DNA from 3 places in the Microbispora triticiradicis genome. Region 2 is predicted to be linked to each of the others. Evidence: predicted binding sites of a transcription regulator. Region 2 holds the regulator's gene; each other region holds the start of a gene.
The links. Region 2 encodes LexA, which represses DNA repair genes until DNA is damaged. Its sites were predicted from a motif close to TCGAACANNTGTTCGA; they were not measured.

Region 1 (9,565 bases), on a different contig from region 2:
CGGCTCGAAGGAGCGGCACTCGCGTCCGGTCAGGCGTTCCACCCGCAGGCCGAGCGTGCGCTCGAAGGCCGCGAGGTCGTCGAGGAAGGCCATGTCGTCCGCGCCGCGGGCGACCTCCAGCGTGCCCTCGGTGCGGTAGTCGAGCTCGGCGCCGGACTCGTCCTCCAGCTCCGCCCGGAACGCCGGCCAGGCGGCCAGCGACGCCAGCCCGAGCCGCAGCAGCGGCTCCTCCGTGTAGGTCACCTCGCTGACCGGCGCGAGCATCCCGGCGGCGGCGTGGGTGGCGCCGCCTCCCGGCACGGGGTCCACCACCGCCACCGACAGTCCGCGCCGCGCCGTGCGCCAGGCGACGGCGAGGCCCGCCACGCCGCCTCCCACGATCACGACGTCGTGGCCGGGCTCGATTCCGGAGGGCCGTGTGGAGGACACCGCGCTCCCTTCGCCGGCATTACCCGGATCAGGTGGTGGGCGGTCGAGAGCCGTACGCTCTCCTCTCAGCCCGGTCCGCCGGGCTCCCGCGCGTCTTACGCCCAACAGCGTAGTACGTGGCCGATACCGGCGGATCGCCCGGTTCGGCGCTCACCCGGGCGGGCGTGACGTGGCTCACAACCGGGGCTGCCGGAGATGTGCGCGCTCCTTGCCCAACTCGTTATGGGGAGCCGGTTGGCCAGTTCCCCCGTTGACAATCTATGGTCAAGGCGTGGATCACGTCGTGGTGGTGGGTGCCGGCCTGGCCGGCGTGCGAAGCATCGAGGCGCTGAGGTCCCGGGGGTTCACCGGGCGCATCACGCTCATCGGCGAGGAACACCATCGCCCCTATGACCGCCCGCCGCTGTCGAAGGCGGTGCTGCTCGGCGACGCCGACTCCACCGTGGTCGACTCCGACCTCGACGCCATGGACGTGCGGCTGTGCCTCGGCACGGCCGCCAAGGGCCTGCGGAACGGCGTGCTGGAGACGACCGAGGGCGAGCTGGAGTACGACGGCCTGGTCATCGCCACCGGCGCGGCCCCGATCCGGCTGCGGGGAGAGGGCCACCAGCACGTGCTGCGCACGATCGACGACGCGCTCGCGCTGCGCGAGCTGCTGGTGCCCGGCGCCCGCGTGGCCGTCATCGGCGCCGGCTGGATCGGCGCCGAGGTCGCGACCGCGGCGGCCCGGGCGGGGTGCGCGGTGACGGTGGTGGAGGCGGGGGAGAGCCCGCTCGCCGCCGCGGTCGGTCCCGCGGTCGGCTGCCACACGATCGGCTGGTACGCCCGGGCCGGTGTCGAGCTGCGCCTCGGCGCGATGGTCGGCACGGTGGACGCCGACGGGCTCACGCTCATGTCCGGCGCGCGGGTGCCCGCCGACGTGGTGGTCACCGGCGTCGGGGTGCGCCCCTCCGTCGAATGGCTCAAGGGCTCGGCCGTACGGCTCGACGACGGTGTGGTCGTCGACGAGCACCTGCGCACGTCGCTGCCGAACGTGGTCGCGGTGGGCGACTGCGCCAACTGGTGGTCGCGCAGGTTCGGCACGCGGCTGCGGGTCGAGCACTGGGACACCGCGCTCCAGGCCCCCGACACGGCCGCCGCCACGCTGCTGGGCGAGGAGGCGGTCTACGACCCCGTGCCGTACTTCTGGTCGGAGCAGTTCGACCACATGCTGCAGTTCGCCGGCCACCCGACCCCGGACGACCGGGTGCTGCTGCGCGGCGACCCGCGCGCGGACGGGAAGTGGGCGGTGTGCTGGCTGACCCCCGAGGACCGGCTCGCCGCGGTGTTCACCGTGGACCTGCCGCGCGACGTGGTGCAGGGCCGCCGCCTGGTGGAGGGCGGCCGGAGGCTCGACCCCCGGCGGGTGGCCGATCCGGCCGTGCCGCTCCGCGACTGCATTATGACGTAATCGAGGTGTTTCCCGGCGGCTCGCATGTGGTAATGGTGGTTCCGTGACGCTTACTGTTGCGCAGATCGACCGGGAGACCGACCAGCTCGTAGGGGAGTGGCTCCCCCTCTCGCAGGCGGCCGAGAAGCTGGGGCTCAGCATCGGCCGCACCAAGCAACTCCTGAAGGACAAGAAGCTCGTCGGCGCCCGGCGGAGCGGAGGCGGCCAGCCGCAGATCCCGTCGGTGTTCGTCGCCCACGGCGAGGTGCTCAAGGGCCTGCCCGGCACGCTGACCGTCCTGGCCGACGCCGGGTACGACGAGGTGGAGTCGATCCGCTGGCTGTTCACCCCGGACGACTCGTTGCCGGGTGCGCCGATCGACGCGATCGTCAAGGGCCGGCACACCGAGGTCAAGCGCAGGGCCCAGGCGCTGGGCTTCTGACCGTCCGCCGCATGGCATTGTTGGTCGGGTGAACGACACCCGGCGACGGCTCGCGCAGGCCAGGCTCTACCTCTGCACCGACGGCAGGAGGGACCGCGGCGACCTGGAGGACTTCCTCGACGCGGTCCTGGCCGGCGGCGTGGACATCGTCCAGTTGCGGGAGAAGGGCCTGGAGGCCCGCGAGGAGCTGGACCTGCTGGAGGTGTTCCGCGCGGCCTGCGACCGGCACGGCGCGCTGCTGGCGGTGAACGACCGGGCGGACGTCGCGTACGCCGCCCGGCCGGACATCCTGCACCTCGGCCAGGACGACCTCCCGGTCTCCGTGGCCCGGGAGATCCTGGGTCCCGGCGTGCTCGTCGGCAGGTCGACCCACTCGGCGGCCGAGGCGTCGGCCGCCGCGACGGAACCGGGCGTGGACTACTTCTGCTGCGGGCCGGTGTGGCCCACGCCGACCAAGCCGGGCCGCCCGGCGCCCGGCCCCGCGTTGCTGGAGCACGCGGCGGGCCTGGGCTCCGACCGGCCGTGGTTCGGCATCGGCGGCATCGGCCCGGAGAACCTCGACGAGGTGATGGCGCACGGCGTGCGCCGTGTGGTGGTCGTCAGGGCCGTCACCGAGGCCGAGGACCCCGGCGCCGCCGCCTCGGCTCTCAAGGCGCGCCTGTCGGCCGTCCCGCTGTGAGCCGGCCCGCCGCCTGAACGGCCACGGCGGCCCGGGCCCGGAGCCGGGCCCGGGCACGCGGCCGATCGTCGCGGTCCCGGCCACGGTCGCCTTGCCCGCGCCGATCTGGAATCGCCCGGCACGGCGACTCGGGTGCCGGCGATCCCGGGCAGGGGCGTCGTCAGGTGCGGCGGGAGGTGGCGGCGACGGCCAGGGCGGCCAGCGCGGCGCGGGCGTCCTCCTCGATCGGCGCCTGTTCGAGGGCGTGCAGCGCCTCGTCCAGATAACGCTTGATCATGTCTTCGCAGTCCGTCAGCGCACCGGTCTCCTCGATCACCGTGCGCAGCCGCGCGACCCCGTCGGCGTCGAGCCCGGGGTCGCCCAGCAGGGTCCGTACGACGTCCTGCTGGGCGGGGGTGGCCCCGGCGAGCGCCCGCGCGATGAGCACGGTCCGCTTGCCCTCGCGCAGGTCGTCCCCAGCGGGCTTGCCGGTCTCTGCCGGGTCGCCGAACACGCCGAGGATGTCGTCGCGGAGCTGGAAGGCGATGCCCACCCGCTGGCCGTACTGCACGCACAGGCGGTCGATCCAGGAGTGCCGGGCCTGGGCGGCGAGGACCAGCCCGAGCCGCAGCGGCTGCTCGACGGAATATTTACCGCTCTTGTAAAGGGCCACCCGCAGCGCGCTGTCGAAGGTGCTCTCGCCCTGCGCCTGCTCCAGCAGGTCGAGGTACTGCCCGCACATCAGCTCGGTGAGCATGTAGTCGTGCAGGGGCTGGGCGGCGGCGATCGCCCGGGGGTCCAGGCCGCTGCCGCGCCACATCTCGCCGGACCACACCAGCAGCAGGTTGCCCAGCAGCACGGCCGAGCCCTCGCCGAACTGCCGCGCCGACCCGTGCCAGCCCGCGTCCGCGTGCAGGCGTTCGAAGCGCCGGTGCGCCGAGGGCATGCCGCGGCGTACGTCGCTCGCGTCCATGACGTCGTCGTGGATCAGCGCGCTGGCCTGGAGCAGCTCCAGTGACGCGGCGGCGAAGTGCAGTCCCGGCTCGTCGCCGCCCCCGGCGGCGCGCCACCCCCAGTGGCAGAAGGCGGGACGCAGCCGCTTGCCCCCGGCGAGGAAGTCCTCCGCGGCGGACAGCAGGACGGCGAGTTGCGGATCCTCGAAGTGTGGGCGTTGCCGGTCGAGGAACTCCCGGAGAACGCGGTCCACCTCCGTACGGATGTGGTCGAGCGAGGCGGCGGAAGTGGTCATGCTCAGAGAGTAACCGGGCCAGATCCCGACATCACAGCGCAGATCCCCTCTAAATTGGTCAGCTCGCGCTGTTAGGGCAAAACGTCCGGATGACCAGTACATGCGGCCGGTCCACATGGCAAGACCGCGAGGCCGGGGACCGGCCCGCGCTGTAATCTTTCCCGTATGGCTCTCGGTCTGCCCTCGCGGCTTCCCGATCGCGTCCCGACGGTCCGTGAACTGCTGGCCGCGGGCGAGCGCTCGTTCTCGTTCGAGTTCTTCCCGCCGAAGACCGACGAGGGGGAGCGCCAGCTGTGGCGCGCGATCCGCGAACTGGAGGCGCTGCGGCCGACGTTCGTCTCCGTCACCTACGGCGCCGGCGGCTCGACCCGCGACCGCACCGTGGACATCGTCGAGCGGCTGGCCCACGAGACGACGCTGACGCCCGTCGCCCACTTCACCGCCGTCGACCACTCGATCCGTGAGCTGCGCCACCTCGTCGGCCGGTTCGCCGACGCCGGGGTGCGCAACATCCTCGCCGTACGCGGCGACCCGCGCGGCGGCGACCCGATGGACGAATGGGTCAGGCACCCCGAGGGCGTCCTGTACGCCGAGGACCTGGTGCGGCTGATCCGCCAGGCGGGCGACTTCTGCGTGGGCGTGGCGGCCTTCCCGTACAAGCACCCGAGGTCGGCCACGGTCGAGTCGGACACGAGATACTTCGTGCAGAAGTGCCGGGCCGGCGCCGACTACGCGATCACCCAGATGTTCTTCCGCGCGGAGGACTACCTGCGGCTGCGCGACCGCGTGGCGGCCCAGGGGTGCGACACGCCGATCATCCCGGGCGTCATGCCCGTGACGCAGATGAGCACGATCGCCCGGTCCGAGCAGCTGTCCGGCGCGCCGTTCCCGCCGGAGGTGGCCGAGCGGTTCGCGGCCGTCGCCGACGATCCGGTGGCGGTCCGCCGCCTGGGCATCGAGCACGCCGCCGAGATGTGCCGGACGCTCCTCGACGAGGGCGCCCCCGGCATCCACTTCATCACCTTCAACCGGTCGAGCGCGACCCGCGAGGTGTTCCAGGCGCTGCACGGCGTGCCCGCCGTCGCCGGCTGACCCGCCCGCCCGCGTATCAGTCCTTCGGGAGCGGCGCGGGGCCGGGCAACGGCAGCCGCACCCCCGCGATGACGTACTCCTCGTAGCCGCCCGGGAAGACGAACCGGGTCATCAGGTCGGCGAAGCCCACGTCGCGGTAGAGATGGCGGGCCACCGTGGGGGCGTCGTGCGTGGACAGCACGGCGGTTCGCTCCGGGCGGCCCTCGCACAGCGCGTGGATCATGCGCCGCCCGACGCCCTTGCCCTGGTACTCGGGGCGTACGTGGATCTCGGCGATCTCCAGGGCGTCGCCGAACCACTCGTCGGCCACCACCGGCCCCGCCCGGTCCTGCAGGCCGCCGCGGACGACGTCGTGCCACCACTGGCCGGGGCCGCCGTGGAAGCCGTACGCGAAGCCGGCGATGCCGGGGCCCTGTGGGTCCTCGGCGAGGACGCAGGCGAAGTCGGGATAACCGGCGTGGTTGCGCATGATCGCCATGCGGCCCGCGAGCTGGTCCGACGGCGGCCGCATGGCGTCCGTGTAGATCTCCAGCACGGTGTCCAGCACCGCCCTGAACGTGTCGGGCCCCACCCGGCGCAGTCGGATCACGCGTCGCACACTAGCAAAGCGCCGCCAGGCCGGCCGCGGACGTCATTCGACCTCGGCGGGGGTGCCCCCGGTGATCCGTACGAGCTCGTCGAAGGAGGTGGGGAAGACCGAGTGCGGATGCCCGGCGGCGGCCCACACGACCTCGTGCTTGCCCAGCCAGGTGTCCACGAGCGTCCGCACGGGCGCCGGGTGCCCGACCGGGGCCACGCCGCCGATGGGCTGCCCGGTGTGCTCCCGGACGAACTCCGGCGTCGCCCTGCGCACCTTCGCCGCTCCGACGAGCCGCGCGATCAGGTCGGTGTTCACGCGATGGGCGCCGCTGGTCAGCACCAGCAGCGGCGCGCCGTCCGCGTCGAAGATCAGGCTGTTGGCGATCGCGCCGATCTCGCAGCCGAGCTGGGCCGCCGCCGTGGCGGCCGTCGGCGCGGCGTCGTCGAGCACGACGACCTCACCGGTCACCTGCCGCTCCCGCAGGGCCTGCTCGACTCGGGCGACGTTCGGATGCAACTTTTCCGGCACCCGGCCACTCTAAACGGATTGCCAGGACAGACGCGGCCGATTATCGCCACTTGTGATCACACGGCTCGCAATCGGACCGTAAGGTGAGTCCTTTGTTAGGAATCAGGCTTATGAGGGGTTGGTCATGATGAGAGGTCGACGGCGACCGGCCGCGGCCATGCTCGTCGCGATGGGGGCCGTGGCGTTCGCGACGGCCGGGGTCGCCGGCCCGGCGCGGGCCGGCGCCGCCGTTCCGGCGGGAGCCGTGACGTACGCGACGACCGGCCTCGCCGGCGCGGCGCCGGTGTCCGGCGCGCGGACGGTCGCGGCGCGGGTGGCCGGAGCGCGGGGAGCCCTGCCGGGACGGGCCGGATACCCGCCGTTCGAGGCGCCGGGCAAGACGCTCAGGCTCGGGGCGAAGGGCGCCGCCGTGAAGGCGCTGCAGGCCCGGCTCAAGGAGCTCGGCTACGTGCCCGGCAGCGCCGACGGCCGGTACGGCGGGGCCACGCTGACGGCGGTCTGGGCGTTCCAGAAGGTGCAGGGGATCAAGCCGACCAGCACGGTCGCCGCCCGCACCTGGAGGGCGCTGGAGAACCCCCGCGCGCCCCGGGTCCTCGTGCCCCGCGGAAAGGCCACCCGGGTCGAGGTGGACCTGACCAAACAGGTGATGGTTCTGTATCGTTCCGGCGTCCCGGTGCTGATCAGTCACATCTCCAGCGGCAGCGGCGTTCCCTACACCGAGTACGCCGTGTGGAACGGCAAGAGGCAGGTCTTCTCCGGCAGCGCCCGCACGCCGACCGGCGACTACAAGACCACATGGCGGGCCAGGGGCTGGCACCGGTCCTACCTGGGGCAGCTCTACAACCCGATCTTCTTCAACGGCGGGATCGCCCTCCACGGCGCGCTGTCGGTGCCGCTCTATCCGGCGTCGCACGGCTGTGTACGGCTGCCGATGAACGTCGCCGGGATCCTTCCGGGCATGCTCGGCAAGGGAGTTCCCGTGCACGTCAGAGGTGCTTTCCGGCGATAACCCGCGGACCCGAGGGCCCCGCGCGACGTGTTCGCGCGGGGCCCTTCGTCGTACGGGTCCCTGCCAGTCCTCGAACCCTTGTTCGTTGACATCCTTGACAGGGGGAATGGTCGAATCTATGTTCGATGGTGTGGGCGCGGGACTCGCGGCCTGCGCCCACACCGTCGGATCCGTGCCTACGTCGTCGGCGGAGACGGATGCGGCACGGCCCGCGGCGTGGGCCGGACGGGGAGAGGGGAAGCTCCTCGTCCGGCCGCCCACGGGAGCGTGAGAAAGCCGCGTGATCCCGGTGGTGCCCGGGATTACGCGGCCGATCGAAATTGTCGGTGCTGTCTGCGACTGTGAAGTCACCGGCGGCCTTCGCCGGATGCCACGACTCAAGGAGGCGGGCATGACTGAAGAGAACGGCGATCAGCGGACCGGGCCCCGGCTTCCGCAGGCGGTCCTGGCGCGTCTCGCGGACGCCAGGGCGTGCCTCGCCGACGCAACCGTCGGGCCCACGCCCGCGGACCGCTACGTGTCGGCCCATCTCGCGGCGCTGCGCGCGGCCGCCGGGATCCTCGCCGCGCGTCCCCGTCCGATGGACGGACGCAGGCGGCGGCTGCGCAGCGCCTGGGAACTGCTCCCCGAGGTCGAGCCGAAGCTCGCGGACTGGGCGGCCTACTTCGCGATGAGCGCGACCAAGCGAGCGGCGGTCGAGGCCGGAATGGTCCGGGCCGTCACTCAGAACGACGCAGACGAGATCATAGCGGAAGCGGACAGGTTCGTCGGCGAGGTCGAGTCGATCCTCGGCCTGCCCGGCCGCCCCACCCTCCCCATGGCCGGCTGACGGCGCTGCAAGGGCGCCCAGGGTCCGCCGGCGGCCGGGTGCGGCCTCAGACGGGATCGCGCTCCAGAGGGCAGCTCATGCAGCGGGGCCCGCCGCGCCCGCGGCCGAGCTCGCTGCCCCGGATCGGGATGACCTCGATGCCGTGCCTGCGCAGGTGGTTGTTGGTCGTGGTGTTGCGCTCGTAGGCGACGACGACTCCCGGCTCCAGGGCCAGCACGTTGCAGCCGTCGTCCCACTGCTCGCGCTCGGCCGCGTGCACGTCCTGCGTCGGCGTGAGGACCTTGATGTCGTCCAGGCCGAGGGCCCGCGCGATCGCTCGGTGCATGTCCTCGGGCGGATGGTCGGTGACCTTCAGTTCCTTGTCGGTGTCGCCCGGCTCCACCGTGTACGACGGCAGCATGCCGAGCCCGGCGTACTTGGTGAACACCCCCACGTCGACGTTGGTCATCACGGTGTCGAGGTGCATGAACGCGCGGGTCTTGGGGAGGTCGAGCGCCACGATGCGGGTCGCCGCGCCCGCCCGGAAGAGCTTGGTCGCCAGCATCTCGACCGCCTGCGGCTGGGTGCGCTCGCTCATCCCGACGAGCACGACGCCGTCGCCGAGCACCAGCACGTCACCGCCCTCGATGGTGGCGGGGGCCATGCGGGTGCCGTCGTACCAGACGTCGAACCCCCCGCCGGACGGGTCGCCGTAGCCCGGGGCGAACATCGGGTGCCACCGGTAGACCGCCTCGAAGTTGAGGGTCTCGCGCCTGCGCGCCTTCTTGCGCATCGCGTTGATGGACACCCCGCCGTACACCCAGCAGGAGGTGTCGCGGGCGAACAGGTGGTTGGGCAGCGGCGGGAGGACGAAGTCGTCCATGCCGAGCGCGTGGAAGACGACGGACCCCGGGTCGCAGCCCAGTTCCATGATCTCGCGCTTGGTGATCCCGCCGGTCAGGTACGGCGCGAGCGCGGCTCCGTCGAGGGCGTCCAGCGTGTTGCGGATCGCGTCGGCGGTCAGCGGGCCGAACCAGTGCTCGTCGACGCTGCCGTCCAGGATGTGCTTGCGCGCGTCGGGCACCTCGATCGCCTCCCGCAGGAGGTCGCCGAGGTGGTGCACCGTGACGCCGCGCGCCGTGAGCACCTCGCACCACTCCCGGTGCTCCTCCAGCGCGCGGTGCACCCAGAGCACGTCGTCGAAGAGCAGGCCGTCCTTGTTGCCGGGGGTGAGCCGCTTGAGCGCCAGTTCGGGGATGTCGACCAGGACCTGGCGGAGCCTGCCCACCTCCGAGCCCACGAAAAAAGTCATGTCCTGCCTATCCCCCTATGACAGGAATC
Region 2 (9,565 bases):
GTGCTCCACCTGCTGTACGCGCGGTTCTTCACCAAGGTCCTGCACGACATGGGCCTGGTCGGCTTCACCGAGCCCTTCGAGCGCCTGCTCAACCAGGGCCAGGTGATCAACCAGGGCAAGGCGATGTCCAAGACGCTGGGCAACGGCGTGGACCTCGGCCAGCAGATCGACAACTACGGCGTGGACGCCGTCCGGCTGACGATGATCTTCGCCGGGCCGCCGGAGGACGACATCGACTGGGCCGACGTCTCGCCGGCCGCGTCGCAGAAGTTCCTGGCCCGCGCGTTCCGCGTGATGACGGAGGCCGGGGCGGCGTCCGCACCGGGGGCGGGCTTCTCCGGCGGCGACGTCGAACTGCGCAAGGTCACCCACCGGACCATCGACGAGGTCACCCGGCTCGTCGAGAGCCACCGGTTCAACGTCGCGGTGGCCCGCATGATGGAGCTGACCTCCGCCGCGCGCAAGGCGATCGACGCCGGTCCCGGCGCCGCCGACCCCGCCGTCCGCGAGGCCGCCGAGACCCTGGCGGTCATGCTGTCGCTGGTCGCGCCGTACGTCGCGGAGGAGGGCTGGGAGCGGCTCGGTCACGCGCCGTCGGTCGCGAAGGCGGGCTGGCCGCAGGCCGACCCGGCGCTGCTGGTGCAGGAGTCGGTCACGGCCGTGGTCCAGGTGGCGGGCAAGGTCCGCGACCGGCTGGAGGTGTCCCCGGACATCTCCGAGGCCGACCTGGAGGCGCTGGCCCTGGCGTCGGAGAAGGTCAGGCCGTACCTGGACGGCGCGCCGCGCAAGGTCATCGTGCGGGCGCCGAAGCTCGTCAACATCGTCCCGTGATCGGGCGTTGACGATCGGGCAGCTGTCCGGACAAAATTACGCCCGAGCCACAAAACCACTCATACAGATGAGGCGTGCGGTCAGGGCATGCCGCGACCACCACCGCTCCGGCGGTGGTCTGGGGTGCGCGCCTGACCGTACGGCTCACCGGTGGCGTGCGCCCCGCGTGGGAGGCACGTCTTGTACAGACGCATTCTCGGCGGGCTGGCGACCGCCGTCGCGATGGCGGCGACCGTGCTCGTCGCCACCGGTTCACCGGCGAACGCGGCCGGCACGGGCACCGGCTACCTGCACACCAGCGGAAACAAGATCGTCGACAGCACCGGCGCCACCGTCCGGCTGACCGGCATCAACTGGTTCGGCATGGAGACCGACAACAAGACCTTCCACGGGCTGTGGGCCAGCAACCCGTGGAGGAGCCAGCTCGACCTCATGGCGAACCTGGGCTACAACACGATCCGGGTGCCGTTCTCCGACGACGCGCTGAAGCCGGGCGCGCAGGCGACGAGCGTCAACACCGCATCCAACCCCGATCTCATCGGCCTGTCGCCGCTGCAGATCCTCGACAAGGTCGTGGACTACGCGGGCCAGAAGGGCATGCGGATCATCCTCGACCGGCACCGGCCGACCAGCGCGGGTCAGACGGCGCTGTGGTACACCTCGACCGTGCCGGAGTCCACCTGGATCGCCGACTGGAAGTCGCTGGCCCAGCACTACGCCGGCAACACCACGGTCATCGGGGCCGACCTGCACAACGAGCCGCACGCCGACGGCACCAACCCGAACGCGACCGGCTCCTGCTGGGGCTGCGGCGACCAGGCGCGCGACTGGCGGCTCGCGGCCGAGCGGGCGGGCAACGCGATCCTGTCCGTGCAGCCCAACTGGCTGATCTTCGTGGAGGGCGTGAGCTGCCCGAGCGGCGGCCTGTCCAACGTCTGGGACAACGACACCAGCAACGACGAGGACTGCGGCTGGTGGGGCGGCAACCTCACCAAGGCCGGGCAGTTCCCCGTCCGGCTGAACGTGGCGAACCGGCTCGTCTACTCGCCGCACGAGTACGCCACGTCGGTCTACCACCAGCCGTGGTTCGACGACCCGACGTACCCGGCGAACATGCCGGCCATCTGGGACAAGTACTTCGGCTACATCTACAAGCAGAACATCGCGCCGATCATGGTGGGCGAGTTCGGCACCACGCTGGCCAGCAACACCGACAAGATCTGGCTCCAGGAGCTCATGAAGTACCTGGGCACCGGGGTGAACGGCATGTCGTTCACCTACTGGTCGTGGAACCCCAACTCGGGTGACACGGGCGGCATCCTGAAGGACGACTGGGCCACGGTCGACCAGGCCAAGCAGAGCATCATCTCGCCGTACCTGATCCCGCCGGTGGGCGGCAGGCCGCAGTCGCCTTCGGCCTCGCCCTCGGCGTCCCCGTCCTCCTCGCCCTCGACCTCTCCCTCGGTGTCCCCGTCGGTGTCCCCGTCGGCCTCGCCGTCCGCGTCTCCCAGCGGGAACGGAGGCAAGTCCTGCACCGCCACCTACAAGGTCGTCAACCAGTACAGCGGCGGCTTCCAGGGTGAGGTCACGGTGAAGGCGGGCAGCTCCGCCATCTCCGGCTGGACCGTGAAGTGGGCCTTCCCGAACGGGCAGACCATCAGCCAGCTCTGGAACGGCTCGCTCAGCGCCAGCGGGTCCAACGTCACGGTGACGAACATGTCCTACAACGGGGCGCTCGGCGCCGGGGCGTCCACGGCGTTCGGGTTCAACGCGAGCTGGTCCGGCACCAACGGCGTGCCGTCGCAGGTCACCTGCGCGGCGAGCTGAACGGGCGGATCACTTCAGCGCGGCGGCGATCCTGGCCAGGATCTCCTCCAGGATCGGCGCCGACGTCGCGAAGTTGAGGCGGGCGAACGTGTCCCCGCCTCCGTAGTTGGGGCCCGGGTTGAGCTTGACCCGGGCCTCCCGCTCGACGAAGGAGGCGGCGTCGGGGATGCCGAAGTCGAGCCACGCGAGATAGGTGGCCTCGGGCATGCGGTACCCCACCCCGGACGGGAGCCGCTCGGCGATGAGCCGGCGGTTGCGGTCCAGGATCGCCAGCACCTCCTCCAGCCACGCGTGGCCGTGCCGCCACGCGGCCACCGTGGCCTCCACGCCGAGGACGCTCGGCGCGCCGTAGATGTGGGCGGGCTGGCGGCCGATCGCGTCCCTGACGTCCCTGGCGCCCAGATGGGCCACCGAGCAGTGCAGCCCGCCCATGTTGAACGCCTTGCTGGCGGAGGTCAGCGTGACCGTACGCTCCGGGAGGATCGTGGCGAACGGGATGTGCCGGGCCGGGGCGTACGTCAGGTCGGCGTGGATCTCGTCGGCGATCACCAGCGTGCCGTGCCGGTCGGCGTACGCGGCGACCGCCTCCAGCTCCTCCCGGGTGAACGACCGGCCCGACGGGTTCTGCGGGTTCACCAGCAGGAGCACCCGTACGGGCTCGCCGGGGACCTCGAACCGGCCCTCGGCCGTCAGCGGCATCGGCACCAGGCGGCGGCCCATCCCGGTGATGGTGACGAGGAAGGGGTCGTAGGCCGGGACGTGCAGCGCCACGGCGTCGCCGGGCTCGGTCATGAGGTGCAGCAGCACCTGGAGGGCCTGGTTGAGGTCGGTGTAGGACCGCACGTGCCCGGGATCGGCGCGCCAGCCGTACCTCGCCTCCATCCGCTCGGCGAACGCCTCCGCCAGCGGCCCGGCGGCCGGCTGGTCCAGCCACTCGGGATAGCCCAGATCGGTGGCCGCTCGTCGCGCGACGGCCTCCCGGACCGCGTCGGGCACCGGGAAGTCCATGTCGGCGACCCAGGCGGGGATGACGTCGGGCGCGGCCAGGGCCCACTTGATCCCGTCACGGGCGCGGGCGGCCTCCAGGGAGAGCGAGTCGAGTTTCACGGGACTCACCCTAATCGCCGGATATCGGTCATCCGGGAAGCAGTCATACCGGCGTCCCAAGGCGGGACGCCGGCACGGGCGTGACTACAGCTTGCGCAGGACGGCCGTGACCTTGCCGAGCACGGTGGCCTCGTCACCGGGGATCGGCTCGTAGTTCGGGTTGTGCGGCACCAGCCACACGTGCCCGTCCTTGCGCTTGAACGTCTTCACGGTGGCCTCGCCGTCGATCATCGCCGCGACGATGTCGCCGTTGTCGGCGACCGGCTGCTGCCGCACCACGACCCAGTCGCCGTCGGCGATGGCGGCCTCGATCATCGAGTCGCCGGAGACCTGGAGCAGGAACAGCGTGCCCTCGCCGACAAGCTGCTTGGGGAGCGCGAACACGTCCTCGATGCTCTGCTCGGCGAGGATGGGGCCACCGGCGGCGATGCGGCCGACCAGTGGCACGTACGCCGCGGTGGGCCGGTTGAAGCCGCTCTCCTCCTCGGCGGCGTCCGGGTCCACCCAAAGGACCGGCTCACCGGGGAGCCTGACCTCCAGCGCCCGGGGGCGGTGCGGGTCCCGGCGGAGGTAGCCCTTACGCTGGAGCGCCGTGAGCTGGTGCGACACGCTGGAGGTGCTGGTCAGCTGGACAGCCTCCCCGATCTCCCGCATGGACGGCGGATAGCCGCGCTGCTGGACCGAGTCGCGGATCACCTCGAGGATCTTCCGCTGCCTGGGGGTGAGGCCAAGCGAGTCACGCCGACGAACCGCGAGGTCGCCGACGCCATTCGCCTGCTCACTTCGGTCACTCACGATGCCACCTCTCAATCCGTGTTCCTCATGTCGCACAGAGCGACCGTACCGCGATTCAAGATCAGCGTCAAACAATTGTTCGATATCCAGCGAAATCGCCGATCTCGCCGTTCTCCTCATCGTACGGGAGTTCGATCGATCCCGTGTTCGATTTACCCGATCTTCTCGGCTGGTCGTACGCCCAGCTCAGAAGGAATGGGGAAATCGGGGCGCGAAAATGCCGCACGGCCTATTCCTTCGTGCCCGGGGCAGGGGAGGCGGGTGGGACGGATGAGGCGACACGCCCGCCGAGCAGGAACTTCCCCCGCCACGCCCGGTTCGACTTGCGTTCAAGGACGGGCACTTCTACCGTTGGACCCCAACATCTAGTAGTCACAGCGGTGTAAGTTCACTACACCTTGTGTTCGGGATGGGCGTTCAGGGAGGCGATGAAGTGCACTGTCCGTTCTGTCGCCACCCGGACACACGGGTCGTGGACAGCCGCGCAGCCGAGGACGGCGCGGCCATCCGCCGCCGCCGCACCTGCCCCGAATGCGGGCGCAGGTTCACCACGCAGGAGACCGTCCTGCTGATGGTGAGCAAACGCAGCGGGGTCACCGAGCCGTTCTCCCGGGAGAAGGTCGTCGCGGGCGTACGGCGCGCCTGTCAGGGACGTCCGGTCGGCGAGGACTCCCTCGCCCAGCTCGGGCAGCGTGTGGAGGAGACCATCCGGGCCACCGGCGCCGCGGAGATCGCCTCGCACGAGGTGGGGCTGGCCATCCTGGGCCCGCTCCGCGACCTGGACGAGGTGGCGTACCTGCGGTTCGCGTCGGTCTACCGGAGCTTCGAGACGCTGGCGGACTTCGAAGCGGAGATCGAGCGGCTGAGGGCGGCCCACGGCGGCGGGGAGTAGCCGCCGGCGCCGGCGGGCGGGGCGAGGAGCGAGCCGTGCGGCGCGACGATGAGGGTGTAACGAGCGTGGTCGGAAAAAGGGGCTCCATCGGGCCCCGGGAGGGGGAAGTCATGACGGAGACCGTGAGCGGCACAGCGGCGGGTGCGGGAGGCCGGGGAGCGAAGCGTCCGCGCAAGGGCCTGAAGATGAAGCGCATCTTCACCACCCCGGGCGTCCACCCGTACGACGAGGTCCGCTGGGAGCGGCGCGACGTCGTCATGACCAACTGGCGCGACGGCTCGGTCAACTTCGAGCAGCACGGCGTGGAGTTCCCCGCCTCCTGGTCGGTCAACGCGGCCAACATCGTGACCACCAAGTACTTCCGGGGCGCGGTGGGCACCCCGCAGCGCGAGTCGAGCCTGCGGCAGCTCGTCGACCGGGTGGTGGGCGTCTACACCAGGACCGGCGTCGAGAACGGCTACTTCGCCTCCGACGAGGACGCGGAGATCTTCGACCACGAGCTCAAGCACGCCCTGATCCACCAGGTCTTCAGCTTCAACTCCCCGGTCTGGTTCAACGTCGGCACCCGCTCCCCCCAGCAGGTGAGCGCGTGTTTCATCCTCGCCGTGGACGACACGATGGAGTCGATCCTCGACTGGTACAAGGAAGAGGGCGTGATCTTCAAGGGCGGCTCGGGCTCGGGGGTCAACCTCTCCCGGATCCGCTCGTCCAAGGAGCTCCTGTCCAGCGGCGGCACGGCCAGCGGCCCGGTCTCCTTCATGCGCGGCGCCGACGCGTCCGCCGGGACCATCAAGTCGGGCGGCGCCACCCGCAGGGCGGCGAAGATGGTCGTCCTCGACGTGGACCACCCCGACATCGAGGAGTTCATCGAGACCAAGGCGCGCGAGGAGGACAAGGTCCGCGCGCTGCGCGACGCCGGGTTCGACATGGACCTCGGCGGCAAGGACATCGTGTCCGTCCAGTACCAGAACGCCAACAACTCGGTCCGCGTCTCGGACGAGTTCATGCACGCCGTGGAGGCCGGGTCGAACTTCGGCCTGCGGGCCCGGCTGACGGGCGAGGTCATCGAGGAGGTGGAGTCCCGGTCGCTGTTCCGCAAGATGGCGCAGGCCGCCTGGGAGTGCGCCGACCCGGGCGTGCAGTACGACGACACGATCAACGACTGGCACACCTGCCCGGAGACCGGGCGCATCACGGCGAGCAACCCCTGCTCGGAGTACGTCCACCTGGACAACTCCTCGTGCAACCTCGCCTCGATCAACCTGCTGAAGTTCCTGCGCGACGACGACAGCTTCGACGTCGCGAACTTCGTCAAGATCACCGAGCTGATCATCACGGCGATGGACATCTCCATCACCTTCGCCGACTTCCCGACGCGGAAGATCGCCGAGACCACCCGGGCGTACCGGCAGCTCGGCATCGGCTACGCCAACCTGGGCGCGCTGCTGATGGCGACCGGCCACGCGTACGACTCCGACGGGGGCCGGGCGATCGCCGCGGGCATCACCTCGCTGATGACCGCCGTCTCCTACCGCCGCTCGGCCGAGCTCGCCGGGATCGTCGGCCCGTACGACGGCTACCAGCGCAACGCGGAGCCGCACAAGCGGGTCATGCGCAAGCATGCCGCGGCCAACGACAACCTGCGCACCCTCGACGACATGGACAAGAACCTGCACGCCGAGGCCACCCGGCAGTGGCAGGAATGCCTTCGCACCGGTGAGAAGAACGGATACCGGAACGCGCAGGCCTCGCTGCTGGCGCCCACGGGAACCATCGGGCTCATGATGGACTGCGACACCACCGGCATCGAGCCCGACCTGGCGCTGGTCAAGTTCAAGAAGCTCGTCGGCGGCGGCTCCATGCAGATCGTCAACCAGACGATCCCGCGTGCGCTGCGCCGGCTGGGCTACCTGGAGGAGCAGGTCGAGGCGATCGTCGAGTACATCGCCGAGCACGGTCACGTCGTGGACGCCCCCGGCCTGCGGCCGGAGCACTACGAGGTGTTCGACTGCGCGATGGGGGAGCGGGCCATCGCCCCGATGGGCCACGTCCGGATGATGGCGGCGGTCCAGCCGTTCCTGTCCGGCGCGATCTCCAAGACCGTGAACCTGCCCGAGTCGGCCACGGTCGACGACATCGAGCAGGTCTACCTGGAGGGCTGGCGGCTCGGCCTCAAGGCGCTGGCCGTCTACCGCGACAACTGCAAGGTCGGCCAGCCGCTGTCGATCGCGAAGAAGACCTCCGAGGACGCTTCCGAGGAAGCGGCTCCGGAGACGAAGGAGCCGGTCGTCCAGGTCGTGGAGGTCGCGCGGCCGACCCGGCGGCGGATGCCGAACCAGCGGCCCAGCACCACCACGCGCTTCACGGTGGGCGGTGCCAAGGGCTACATGACCGCCTCGTCCTACCCTGACGACGGCCTGGGCGAGGTCTTCCTCAAGATGTCCAAGCAGGGCAGCACGCTCGCGGGGGTCATGGACGCCTTCTCGGTGGCCATCTCGATCGGCCTCCAGTACGGCGTGCCGCTGGACACGTACGTGCAGAAGTTCGTCAACATGCGGTTCGAGCCCGCCGGCATGACCGACGACCCGGACGTCCGGATGGCGCAGTCCGTGATGGACTACATCTTCCGGCGGCTCGCGCTCGACTACCTGCCGTACGAGGACAGGGCGGCTCTGGGCATCTTCTCCGCCTCCGAGCGGGCCGCGCAGCAGCGCGGGGAGGACCCGGCCGCGATCCAGGACGTCGACACCGCCGCACTGGCCCAGTCGGCGCCCATCGAGAAGCGTGCCGACGCGCCGGCCGAGAACCACGCGCAGCCGGTGGCGGCGCCCGAGCCGCGCCGGGCCGGGGCCTCGCTGGAGAGCCACCAGGGCCGTACGGCGGACGCGCCGCTGTGCATGACCTGCGGCACGAAGATGCGCCCGGCCGGAAGCTGCTACGTCTGCGAGGGCTGCGGCAGCACCAGCGGCTGCAGCTGACCCACGGTTCGAACCCCGTGAGCGAAGGGGGCCGGCGGACTCGCCGGTCCCCTTCGCGCGTGCCGGAGAGGACCGGACGCCCTCCGGCCGGGAATGACACCGGTGGTTGCCGTGTTGCCGCAGCCATGGTCATCGGATTCATCGGCAGCGGGAAGATCGGCGGCACCCTGGCGAAGCTGGCGGTCGACGCCGGCCACTCAGTGGTGCTGAGCAACTCCCGCGGGCCCCAGACGCTCACCGAACTCGTGGCCCGGCTCGGCCCGGACGCGCGCGCCGCCACCCCGGCCGAGGCCGCGGAGGCGGGCGACATCGTCGTCGTCACCATCCCCTTCGGGCGGTACCGGGAGGTCCCGGCCGAGCCGCTGAAGGGCAAGACGGTGATCGACACGAACAACTACTACTTCGAGCGGGACGGCCGTTTCCCCGAGATCGACTCGGACGAGACAAGTGACAGCGAGGTGCTCGCCGCGCACCTGCCGGAGGCCCGCGTTGTGAAGGCCTTCAACTCCATCGCCCATGTTCACCTGGCCGAGCAGGGTCTGCCCGCCGGCGCGGAGAACCGGCGGGCGCTGCCCATCGCGGGTGACGACGCCGAGGCCAAGCGGCAGGTCGCCGAGCTCATCGACTCCTTCGGCTTCGACGTGGTCGACGCGGGCCCGCTCGCGGAGGGACGCCGCTTCCAGCGGGACAAGCCCGCCTACGGCCCCCGTCTCACCGTCGCCGAGCTGCGTGACGCCCTCGCACGAGGCTGACGGAGGATCTGGGGCCTTAGGTCAGGGGGCGACCGTCTGGCGGGTGCCGGTCTCCGCGGAGCCGCGGATCGCGTCGAGCAGGCCGTGCAGGCGCAGGCCGTGCGCGAAGTCCGGCACCCTCCCTCCGCCGGTGCGGAGGTCGGCGGCGAGAGCGGCGTAGAGCCCGGCGACGTTGCGCGCGTCCCCCGCCGCCTCGGGCACCGGGACGTACTCCTCGGGAACGGGCAGCTCCTTCCACGCGCCCCCCGCCGTCCCGTGCAGGCGCAGCTCGCCGATCTGCACGCCGTACGGGCTGCCGGGGCCGGTGGACACGAGCGCGAGGTCGCCCTCGGTGCCGGAGATCTCGATTCGCGTGCCCGGCTCGGTGACCTTGCCGCTGTGGA
Region 3 (9,565 bases), on a different contig from region 2:
GTCAGCGGGCTGATCTCGCTGGTCTGGGGGATCGCGCTGGCCGCCATGCGGGTGAGCCCGCTGCCGGTGCTGCGGGGGGCGGGCGCGCTGTACGTCAACGTGCTGCGCAACACGCCCCTCACACTGATCATCGTGTTCTGCGGCCTCGGCCTGGGCACGGTGATGGACGTCCAGTTCTCCGACGACCTGTCGCTCAACAGCTTCTGGCTGTCGATCATCGGGTTGTCGGCGTACACCTCCGCCTTCGTCTGCGAGGTCGTGCGGGCCGGGATCAACACCGTGCCCCTCGGCCAGGCGGAGGCGGCCCGAGCGATCGGCCTGACGTTCCTGCAGACGCTCCGCCTGGTGATCCTCCCCCAGGCGGTGCGCACGGTCATCGCGCCCCTCGGGAGCCTGCTGAACGCGCTGGTCAAGAACACGACGGTCGCCGCGGCGATCGGCGTCATGGAGGCCGCGCTGCGGATGAAGAACCTGTTCGACGCCCACGGAGACGCGATCATCCCCATCTTCCTCGGCTTCGCCGCCGGGTTCGTCGTGCTGACCCTCCCCCTGAACCTGCTGTCCGGCCGGCTGGCGCGGCGCCTGGCGGTGGTCCGATGACCGAGCGCGGCGCCACCGTCCTCTACGACGTCCCGGGCCCGCGCGCCCGCCTGCGCAACAACGCGCTGACCCTCGCGTTCGGCGTCGTCCTGCTGCTGGTCGCGTACTTCGTCTGGACGAAGTTCGACGAGAAGGGCCAGTGGAAGGGCGAGCTGTGGCAGCCGTTCCTCCGGGCCGACACCTGGACCGAGCTGATCCTGCCCGGACTGCTGAACACGCTGGTCGCTGCCGCGCTCGCCGCGGTGCTCGCGCTGCTGTTCGGGGCCGTGTTCGGCATCGCCCGCCTGTCGGACCACCGCTGGGTGCGGATCCCGGCCGCGGTGGTCGTCGAGGCCTTCCGCGCGGTCCCGGTGCTCATGCTGATCTTCTTCGCGCAGTACGGCGGGAGCCTGGCCGGGCTGGTCGTGACCGAGTTCACGGCCGTGGTCTTCGGTCTCACGGTCTACAACGGGTCGGTCCTGGCTGAGATCGTCCGCGCGGGCATCCTGGCGGTGCCGCGCGGCCAGGCCGAGGCGGGCTACGCGATCGGCCTGCGCAAGAACCAGGTGATGCGACTGATCCTGCTGCCGCAGGCGGTCACCGCGATGATGCCCGCCATCGTGAGCCAGCTCGTGGTGCTGCTCAAGGACACCGCGCTCGGGTTCGTCGTGGCGTACGCCGACCTGCTCAACGCGGGCGCCCGCGTCGTGCCGGCCAACTACGCCAACCTGATCCCGTCGGTCATCGTCATCGCGGCGGTCTACATCGCGATCAACCTGGCGCTCGGCTATCTCGCCGCCTGGCTGGAACGGCGCAGCCGGCGCAGCAGGAAGGTCACGGCCGATCCGGCCGCCGCCGAGCGGGCGGGCGGCGAGGTCGCCTTCGTCCGCTGAGCCCGCGCTCCCGGGTCAAGGGAGTTTTGCCGTGTCGCTGCTGGCGGCGGCGCGTACGCGACCTCGATATTGAGCGCGTGTGGCGTGGCCTCGCCGTGATCGGCGTCCTGGCGGCCGGATGCCTCGCGGGGTGCGGGGGCGACGGCAGGCTGGTGATCGGTGTGCGCCCGGGGCAGCCGGGGCTGGTCACCCGGATGCCCGACGGGCACTTCGGCGGCTTCGACGTCGAGGTCGCGCACTACGTGGCCCGGGCCCTGGGCTACCGCGACGACCAGATCGTCTACACGGCCGGCACGGCAGACGCGGACCTCGTCGTCGGTGTCACCGGCCCGGCGGGCTCCCGGCCGATCGCCGGACCGTACCTCGTCACCAGCACCGACGTCCTCGTCCGGGCCGACGATCTGTCGATCAGACGGCCCCGCGACCTGGCCCGCAAGCGGGTCTGCGCCACCCGGGAGTCCGCCGCGCCGCTCGTGGCGAGGTTCGGCGCCCGCTGGCGGCGGTTCTTCCTCGCCGAGGCGAACCTGCCCGCCGCCTGCGCGCCGCTGCTCGCCCGTGGTGGCACCGACGCCATCGTGGCCGACGCGCCCGTGCTCGCCGGGCTGTCGGCGCGGTATCCCGGCAGGTTCCGGTTCAGCGGCAGGCCGCTGTCCACCGAGAAGTACGGCATCGCCACCAGCACGGCCGCCCTGCGCGACCAGGTGAACGACGCGCTGCGCCGGATGTTCGAGGACGGCAGCTGGAACCGGGCCGTCATCGACCAGCTCGGCGTCCTCGCCACCCGCTACACCACGCCCCCGTCCCTGGACCGGTGACGGTGCGATCGGTGGCCGTACGCCGCCGGCTATCCCTTCAGCTGCGCGAGGAGGGTGCGCATGCGGTCGACCTCGATGCGCTGGTCCCCGTCAACGTGGGTGACGAACTGGTTGATCTCCGATTCGCCGCCTCCCCCGTCGCCGAAGAGCCGCTCGACCATCGTCAGCGCGCCCATGTGGTGCTGGATCATGTCCTCGTAGAAGAGCCGGTCGAACCGCGCCCCCTTGGCCTGCTCCAGCTCGGCGAACTGCGCGTCGGTGAGCATGCCCGGCATGGGCTCCCCGCCGCCGTGGTCGTGCCCGGCGCCGGAGCCCACGCTGGGCACCTGCTGGAGCCGGGCCCTGAGCCAGCGCACCATCTGGTCGATCTCGTCCTGCTGGGAGATCTCGATCCGCTTCGCGAACCGGGGAAGGTCCTTGCTCTCGCTGCGGCCGGCGACGAGCGCGGTCATGCGCAGGGCCTGGGAGTGATGCCGGATCATCCCCTGCATGAACCGCACGTCGGCGTCGGTGTACTTCTGGTCCTCGGAGCGCGGCACCTCGCCGGCCGGCAGGACCTTGCTGCCCTGGCCCGGCGCGCCCGGCTGCACGATGTTCACCGCGGGAGTCCGGGAGGCCCTGGGGGCCTCCGTCTCCGCCGTACAGGCACTGATCGCGGTGGCCGCCAGCGCGAGCACGAGGAGCCCCCGGTACGGGGTGGAGGAGATCATGACCGTACGCTCGCTTGCTTCGAGGGCTGGGGGAACACCGGCGAAACCGGAGGATACGTAGGGGTATAGCACATTCGCCCCATATCCGGTTAGTGCCCACCAAAGGCCGCGCCGACGGTGCTTCCCCGCCGCGGCGGCCGGGGTTATCGGGCGAACTCGGTGGCGCGGGACTCGCGGACCACGGTGATGCGGATCTGACCGGGGTAGGTCAGCTCCTCCTCGACCTGCTTGGCGACGTCCCGGGCGATCACCTGGGCCTGGATGTCGTCGACGTTGTCGGGCCGGACCATGACGCGGATCTCCCGGCCCGCCTGCATGGCGAACACCTTGTCCACCCCGTCGTACGACTGGGCGATCTCCTCCAGGCGCTCCAGCCGCTTCACGTAAGCCTCAAGGGACTCGCGCCGGGCGCCCGGCCGGCTGCCGCTGATCGCGTCGGCGGCCTGGGTGAGGACGGCCTCGACGGTCCTGACCTCCACCTCGTTGTGGTGCGCCTCGATGGCGTGGACGACGTCCTCGTGCTCGCCGTACCGGCGGGCGATCTCCGCGCCGATCATCGCGTGGCTGCCCTCGACCTCGTGCGTGAGCGCCTTGCCGATGTCGTGCAGGAGAGCGCACCGCTTGACGAGGTCGCGGTCGAGCCGCAGCTCGGCGGCCATGATCCCGGCGATGTGCGCCGACTCGATCAGGTGCTTGAGCACGTTCTGGCCGTAGGAGGTGCGGTAGCGCAACTGCCCGAGCAAGGTGATCAGCTCGGGGTGCATCTCGGTGATGCCCAGCTCGACCAGGGCGTCCTCCCCCGCGCGTACGCACAGGTCCCGCACCTCGGCCTTGCTGCGCTCGTGGGCCTCCTCGATGCGCTGGGGATGAATGCGCCCGTCGAGCACGAGCTTCTCCAACGTCAGCCTGGCCGTTTCCCGGCGAACCGGGTCGAAGCACGACAGAAGCACCGCTTCGGGCGTGTCGTCGATGATCAGATTGACGCCGGTGGTGGACTCGAAGGCCCGGATGTTGCGGCCCTCGCGGCCAATGATCCGGCCCTTCATCTCGTCGCCGGGGAGGTGGAGGACGCTCACGACCGACTCGGCCGTCTGCTCGGTGGCGACCCGCTGCACGGCGAGGGTCACGATCTTGCAGGCGCGCTTCTCGCCCTCCTTGCGGGCCTCGCTCTCGATCTCCCGGACGATCAGGGCCGCTTCCCGCTTGGCCTGGTTCTCGATCTCCTTGACCAGCTCGGCCTTGGCCTGGTCGGCCGTCAGGCCCGCGACCCGCTCCAGGATCTCCTTGCGCCGCTCGGCCACCCGCTCCAGATCCTCGCGGCGGTCGGCCAGCTCCGTCTCTGTCTCGGCCAGCTTGCGGGCCCGCTCGGCCTGCCTGCGCGCCTCCTCGTCGAGCCGCTGCTCACGCTCGGCCAGCCGGTTCTCCCGCCGCTCCAGGTCGGAGCGCAGCTCCTTGAGCTCGGTCTTGAGGAGGCGCGCCTCCTCCTCGACCTCCTTGCGCGTGAGCGCCGCGCTCTCGGCGAGCGACTCGGACTTCTGGAGGATCTCCCCCGCGTCCCGCTCCGCCTTCGTACGGATCTCCTCGGCCTCCCGCCGGGCCCGTTCGAGCTCCTCGTTGACCTCGGCCTTGACCTCGGCGAGCTGCTCGGGTGAGGGACCGGACGGCGCGGCGACTCCGGCGGTGCGGCGTACGACTATGAAAAGGGCGGCGATCATCACGAGAGCCAGCAGCACCACCGCAACCGCAAGAACGATCACGATCGTGTCCATGCGCGCTCACCCCTATCGCCTCACGACAACCTCATGGCAGGGGTCACACGCGCAGCACGGCAGAGCCCGGTGGCGTCACCAGGACAAATATCGTCACATCGCCCGGACACCCCGAAGGGTGGCCGATATGGCCCGAAGGCCGGCCAAAGTCCTCGTCCGTCGTGGTTCACCGTTATGGCAATCCGCGCTGCGCGGAGTAACTCCTCACTGCGGTCGAGATTAAGCGTCAGAGAGGTAACGAGCAAGCAAAGATGCCCTGTCAAGCGACTTTTGCATGGTGCTATAGCTCACTCGAAGCTGTCGGGAAGCCCATCGGAGGGTATGCCCTCGGCCTCGATCGCCTCCCGGACGATGCGGAACGCCAGGCCGGGTGAGTATCCCTTGCGGGCCAGCATGCCGACCAGCCGCCGCATGCGCGCCTGCGGCTCCACCCCGCGCGTACCGGCCAGTTTGCGTTCCACCAGCCTGCGCGCGGTCTCGGTCTCCTCGTCGGGATCGAGCCGCTCCAGGGCGTCCTCGACCGTCTCCTCGGCGACGCCGCGCCGCCGCAGTTCCTGCGCCAGCGCGCGCCGGGCCAGGCCGCGTCCGGCGTGCCGGGAGGTCACCCACTCGGCGGCGAACGCCTCGTCGTCGATGAGCCCGACCTCGGAGAACCGCTCCAGCACGGCGTTCGCCGCCTCCTCGGGCACGTCCCGCTTGCGCAGGGCGTCCGCGAGCTGGGCCCGGGTCCTGGGCGCCATCGTCAGCAGCCGCAGGCAGATGGCCCTGGCCACCGCCTCGGGATCGGCCGGCGGCCCCTCGCTCGCCGCGCCGCCCTCCCGCGGCCCGTCCGGCAGCCACCCGCCGGACCGCTCACGCCGCTCGCCCCGCGCCCTCCGGCCTCGGCGAGTTCCCTGGCCTCCTCGGCCTCCCAGCCCTCCCGGCGCTTCCCGATCCCCGAGCCCGCCCCGGTTTCCCAGCGCCTCCCGGTCCCCGAGCCCTTCCCGGTCCGGTGCTGCCGGCGCTTCCCGGGCTCCCTGGTCCGCCTGTGCTTCCTGGCCGTCCGGGGCTCGCCGTTCACTCCTGCGGATCTGCGCCCGCAGGGCGGCGATCGTCGCGGACGCGTCGTCGGCCGGACCGGCCGACTCCTGGACCGGCCCCCAGGGTCCCGAGTTCCAGTCCCCCGGCCCGAACTCGTCGTCCGGGCCGGAGGGCTCGTCGCGCCTCATGCCTGCGCTCAGACGTCACCCGGCTTGGGCGCGGCGGCCGCCTTGCTGCCCCGGCCGGACGCGGACGCGGACGCGGTCGCTCGGCCCGACGTGGGCGCGGGCGCCGTGGCGGCCGGAGCGGCGGGAGTCTCGCTCGGCGTGTCGAGCCGCGGCCCGACCCCCAGCTTCTCCTTGATCTTCTTCTCGATCTCGTTGGCGATGTCGGGGTTGTTCTTCAGGAAGTTGCGGGCGTTCTCCTTGCCCTGCCCGAGCTGGTCGCCCTCGTACGTGTACCAGGCGCCCGCCTTCCGCACGAACCCGTGCTCGACGCCCATGTCGATCAGACCACCCTCGCGGGAGATGCCCATGCCGTAGAGGATGTCGAAGTCGGCCTGGCGGAACGGCGGGGCCATCTTGTTCTTGACGACCTTCACCCGGGTCCGGTTGCCGACCGGCTCGGTGCCGTCCTTGAGCGTCTCGATCCGGCGCACGTCCAGCCGCACCGACGCGTAGAACTTCAGCGCCTTGCCACCCGTGGTGGTCTCGGGGCTTCCGAACATCACGCCGATCTTCTCGCGGAGCTGGTTGATGAAGATGGCGGTCGTCCGGGTCTGGTTCAGGGCGCCGGCGATCTTGCGCAGCGCCTGTGACATGAGGCGGGCCTGGAGACCGACGTGGCTGTCGCCCATCTCGCCCTCGATCTCCGCCTTGGGCACGAGGGCCGCCACGGAGTCGATCACGATGATGTCGACGGCGCCGGAGCGGATCAGCATGTCGGCGATCTCGAGGGCCTGCTCACCGGTGTCCGGTTGGGAGACGAGCAGCGCGTCGACGTCGACTCCCAGCTTCTTCGCGTACTCGGGGTCGAGGGCGTGCTCGGCGTCGATGAAGGCGGCGATGCCGCCGCCCTTCTGGGCGTTGGCCACGGCGTGCAGGGCGACCGTCGTCTTACCGGAGGACTCCGGACCGTACACCTCCACGATCCGGCCCCGGGGGAAGCCGCCGATGCCGAGAGCCACGTCGAGAGCGATGGCGCCGGTGGGGATGACCTCGATCGGGGCACGCGCGTCGTCTCCGAGACGCATGACGCTGCCCTTGCCGAACTGCCGCTCGATTTGCGCGAGGGCGGTCTCAAGGGCCTTCTCGCGGTCGTTGATTGCCATTGGGTGCCCCCTGGAGGGTGGTCGTCTGCTCGGTCACCGAAAAGCTACGGGGTGCGACCGACATTTTCCTGAGCTTCCCGCACACCGCCCGGAGGGCGGGTACGGCGGTCCGCCGCGTCCGGGCGCCGCGCGCGGCGCGCACCCCATGGGCGACCAGACCAATATAGCCGAACGACTGTTCGATCACATGAGGAACCGCCGCCGGTGTCGGGAAACCGGCCGGAGTTCCCGGCGGCGTTACATTCCCGGGCGTTACCCGTTCATGGTTGTCGTCCCGTTGACCTGCGACGATCCTTGTAACAAAGCTGGATCTCCCGCGAAGGGGGCCTCGTGACGGGCACCGGCGACTTTGGCAGGCAGCGCCTCGCCTACCTGGAGGCACTCGCCGCCCGGCTCCCCGGCTACGGCCTCGCCGCCCGGCTGATCGGCGGAGACACCCCCGTCCTCTCCGTCTGGCACCCGGAGACCGGCAGGCAGACGATCGTCTTCGCGATCCCCTCCGGGGAGGGCTGGGTGTTCCTGTGGGCCCCGGGCGGACAGGAGAGCGCCGACGATCCCGGCCGCGCGGCCGAGACGATCCACTCGACGCTCACCCGGCCGCTCTGACCCGCCGGGACCTCGCTAGAACCCGCCGAGCCCGGTCCCGTACGCGGTCAGCGCAGGACTTCGCCCAGCCTGACCCGGGCGCCCGTACGGAGCACCGCGCGCTGGTACACCCGGGAGGCGAACAGCAGCACGCCCACGACCGCCACGATCATGAGCGCCACGGCGATGAGAATCTCTCCCAGGGGAACGCCGGTGGCCGCCGTCCGCACGGGCATGACCATGGAGGAGAACGGCGGCACGAGCGACAGGACGCGCGCGACCGTGCCGGTGGGCTGGACGGCGGCGAAGTAGGCCGTCACGTAGGTCAGCATCATGAGCGTGGTCATCGGCGTCAGCACCGTGTTCAGCTCCTCCTGCCTCGACACCAGCGAGCCGAAGGTGGCGGCGAGCACGGCGAAGAACGCGTAGCCCAGCACGAACCAGACCAGCGCGCTGACGACGATCCCGCCCATTCCCGGCGGCAGGTCGGCCGCGAAGCCGGTCGCGGCCGACGCGGCCAGCCCGGCGGCGACGACCACGGCGAGGTTGACCAGCCCCAGGACGCCCAGCCCGACGATCTTTCCGCCCAGCAGCTGCCACGGGCGCACCGAGGTCAGCAGGATCTCCACGATCCGGCTGCCCTTCTCCTCCACCACGCCCATCGCGACGTACATCGAGGAGTAGATGAACAGGAAGAACAGCACCATCACGAGCAGCGTGGCGATGCCGGTGCGCACGCCCTGGTACCGCGCGTCGGCGCCGACCGACTCCACCCGCAGCGGCGTGACCGTGACCCCGGCCGCCCTGATCTGCTCGTCCCGGTGGACGCTTTCGAGGATCAGCCCCAGCCGCTGGTCGAGCTCGCCGTTCGCGATGACCCTGTCACCGCCGATCAGGGCCGCGTCGACGTCTCCGCCGATCACCGCCTTCCGCGCGGCCGCCTCGTCCGGATACCGCGAGTAGGAGAGCTGGGTGACGGGCGCGGGGGCCGGGCCCACCACACCGACGTCGAAGGTGCCGTCGCCGCCGAGCGCCTTCGGCAGGAACGCCAGCGCGGCCACCAGGATCGCACTGATCGCCAGGCTGATCAGGAAGGACTTCGTCCGGATCCGCGTGCGGACCTCCCGCTGGGCCACCAGCAACAGCCCGTTCATGCCACCGCCTCCCTGAAGATCTCGGTGAGGGTCGGCTGCCGCCGCCCGAAGTGCTCGACCGTCCCCGCGCCCATCGCCGTACGGAGGACGGCCTGGTCGTCTCCCTCCTCGCAGAGCAGGACGTCGCGGTCGCCCTCGCGGGCGATCCTGCCGGGCAGGCCGTCGGCCCACCCGGGCGCGGCGTCCCGGACCACGACGCGCAGCACCCCGCGGCCCTCCCGCTCCCGTAGCTCGGCGACCGGGCCGTACGCGACCATCCGGCCCGCGGAGATGATGCCGACCGAGTCGCAGAGCCGTTCGACCAGGTCCAGCTGGTGGCTGGAGAAGATGACCGGCACGCCCTCGGCGGCGCGGTCCTTGAGCACCTCCGCCAGCGCGTCGACCGCCAGCGGGTCGAGGCCGGAGAACGGCTCGTCGAGGATCAGCACCGTCGGCTCGTGGACGAGCGCGACCGCGAGTTGCACGCGCTGCTGGTTGCCGAGCGACAGCGCCTCGACCGCGTCGTCGCGCCGCTCGACCAGGCCGAGCCGTTCGAGCAGGGCGTCCGTGGCGGTGCGGGCGGCGGCCGGGGCGAGGCCGTGGAGCCGGCCGAAGTACTCGATCTGCTCGGCGACCTTCATCTTCTGGTAGAGGCCGCGTTCCTCCGGCATGTAGCCGAACGCGCGCCGGTCGTCGTAACCCAGCGGACGCCCGTCGAGCCGCACCTCCCC

Region 1: the regulator LexA is predicted to act here: its motif matches at 7,527-7,542, upstream of FED44_RS30245 (SAV_6107 family HEPN domain-containing protein).
Region 3: the regulator LexA is predicted to act here: its motif matches at 7,284-7,299, upstream of recA (recombinase RecA).

Annotation. Positions count from the first base shown of each region.
Region 1 covers NZ_VANP01000016.1:63,964-73,528, reverse strand. Annotated here, with positions in the region: gene thiO (glycine oxidase ThiO) at 1-429, opposite strand, end outside; TPP riboswitch at 418-527, opposite strand; gene FED44_RS30285 (NAD(P)/FAD-dependent oxidoreductase) at 701-1,879, shown strand; gene FED44_RS30280 (Rv2175c family DNA-binding protein) at 1,923-2,300, shown strand; gene thiE (thiamine phosphate synthase) at 2,329-2,979, shown strand; gene FED44_RS30270 (polyprenyl synthetase family protein) at 3,140-4,207, opposite strand; gene metF (methylenetetrahydrofolate reductase [NAD(P)H]) at 4,373-5,299, shown strand; gene FED44_RS30260 (GNAT family N-acetyltransferase) at 5,316-5,888, opposite strand; gene FED44_RS30255 (YbaK/EbsC family protein) at 5,931-6,407, opposite strand; gene FED44_RS30250 (L,D-transpeptidase family protein) at 6,532-7,416, shown strand; gene FED44_RS30245 (SAV_6107 family HEPN domain-containing protein) at 7,808-8,245, shown strand; gene FED44_RS30240 (arginine deiminase) at 8,292-9,536, opposite strand.
Region 2 covers NZ_VANP01000013.1:151,478-161,042, reverse strand. Annotated here, with positions in the region: gene leuS (leucine--tRNA ligase) at 1-831, shown strand, start outside; gene FED44_RS37745 (cellulase family glycosylhydrolase) at 1,012-2,658, shown strand; gene FED44_RS28050 (MalY/PatB family protein) at 2,668-3,765, opposite strand; gene lexA (transcriptional repressor LexA) at 3,850-4,563, opposite strand; gene nrdR (transcriptional regulator NrdR) at 4,994-5,452, shown strand; gene FED44_RS28035 (vitamin B12-dependent ribonucleotide reductase) at 5,563-8,430, shown strand; gene FED44_RS28030 (NADPH-dependent F420 reductase) at 8,556-9,182, shown strand; gene FED44_RS28025 (Gfo/Idh/MocA family protein) at 9,204-9,565, opposite strand, start outside.
Region 3 covers NZ_VANP01000006.1:368,760-378,324, forward strand. Annotated here, with positions in the region: gene FED44_RS18365 (amino acid ABC transporter permease) at 1-600, shown strand, start outside; gene FED44_RS18370 (amino acid ABC transporter permease) at 597-1,472, shown strand; gene FED44_RS18375 (type 2 periplasmic-binding domain-containing protein) at 1,550-2,287, shown strand; gene FED44_RS18380 (DUF305 domain-containing protein) at 2,317-2,997, opposite strand; gene rny (ribonuclease Y) at 3,141-4,766, opposite strand; gene FED44_RS38470 (regulatory protein RecX) at 5,054-5,974, opposite strand; gene recA (recombinase RecA) at 5,983-7,116, opposite strand; gene FED44_RS18400 (hypothetical protein) at 7,447-7,722, shown strand; gene FED44_RS18405 (ABC transporter permease) at 7,770-8,855, opposite strand; gene FED44_RS18410 (ABC transporter ATP-binding protein) at 8,852-9,565, opposite strand, start outside.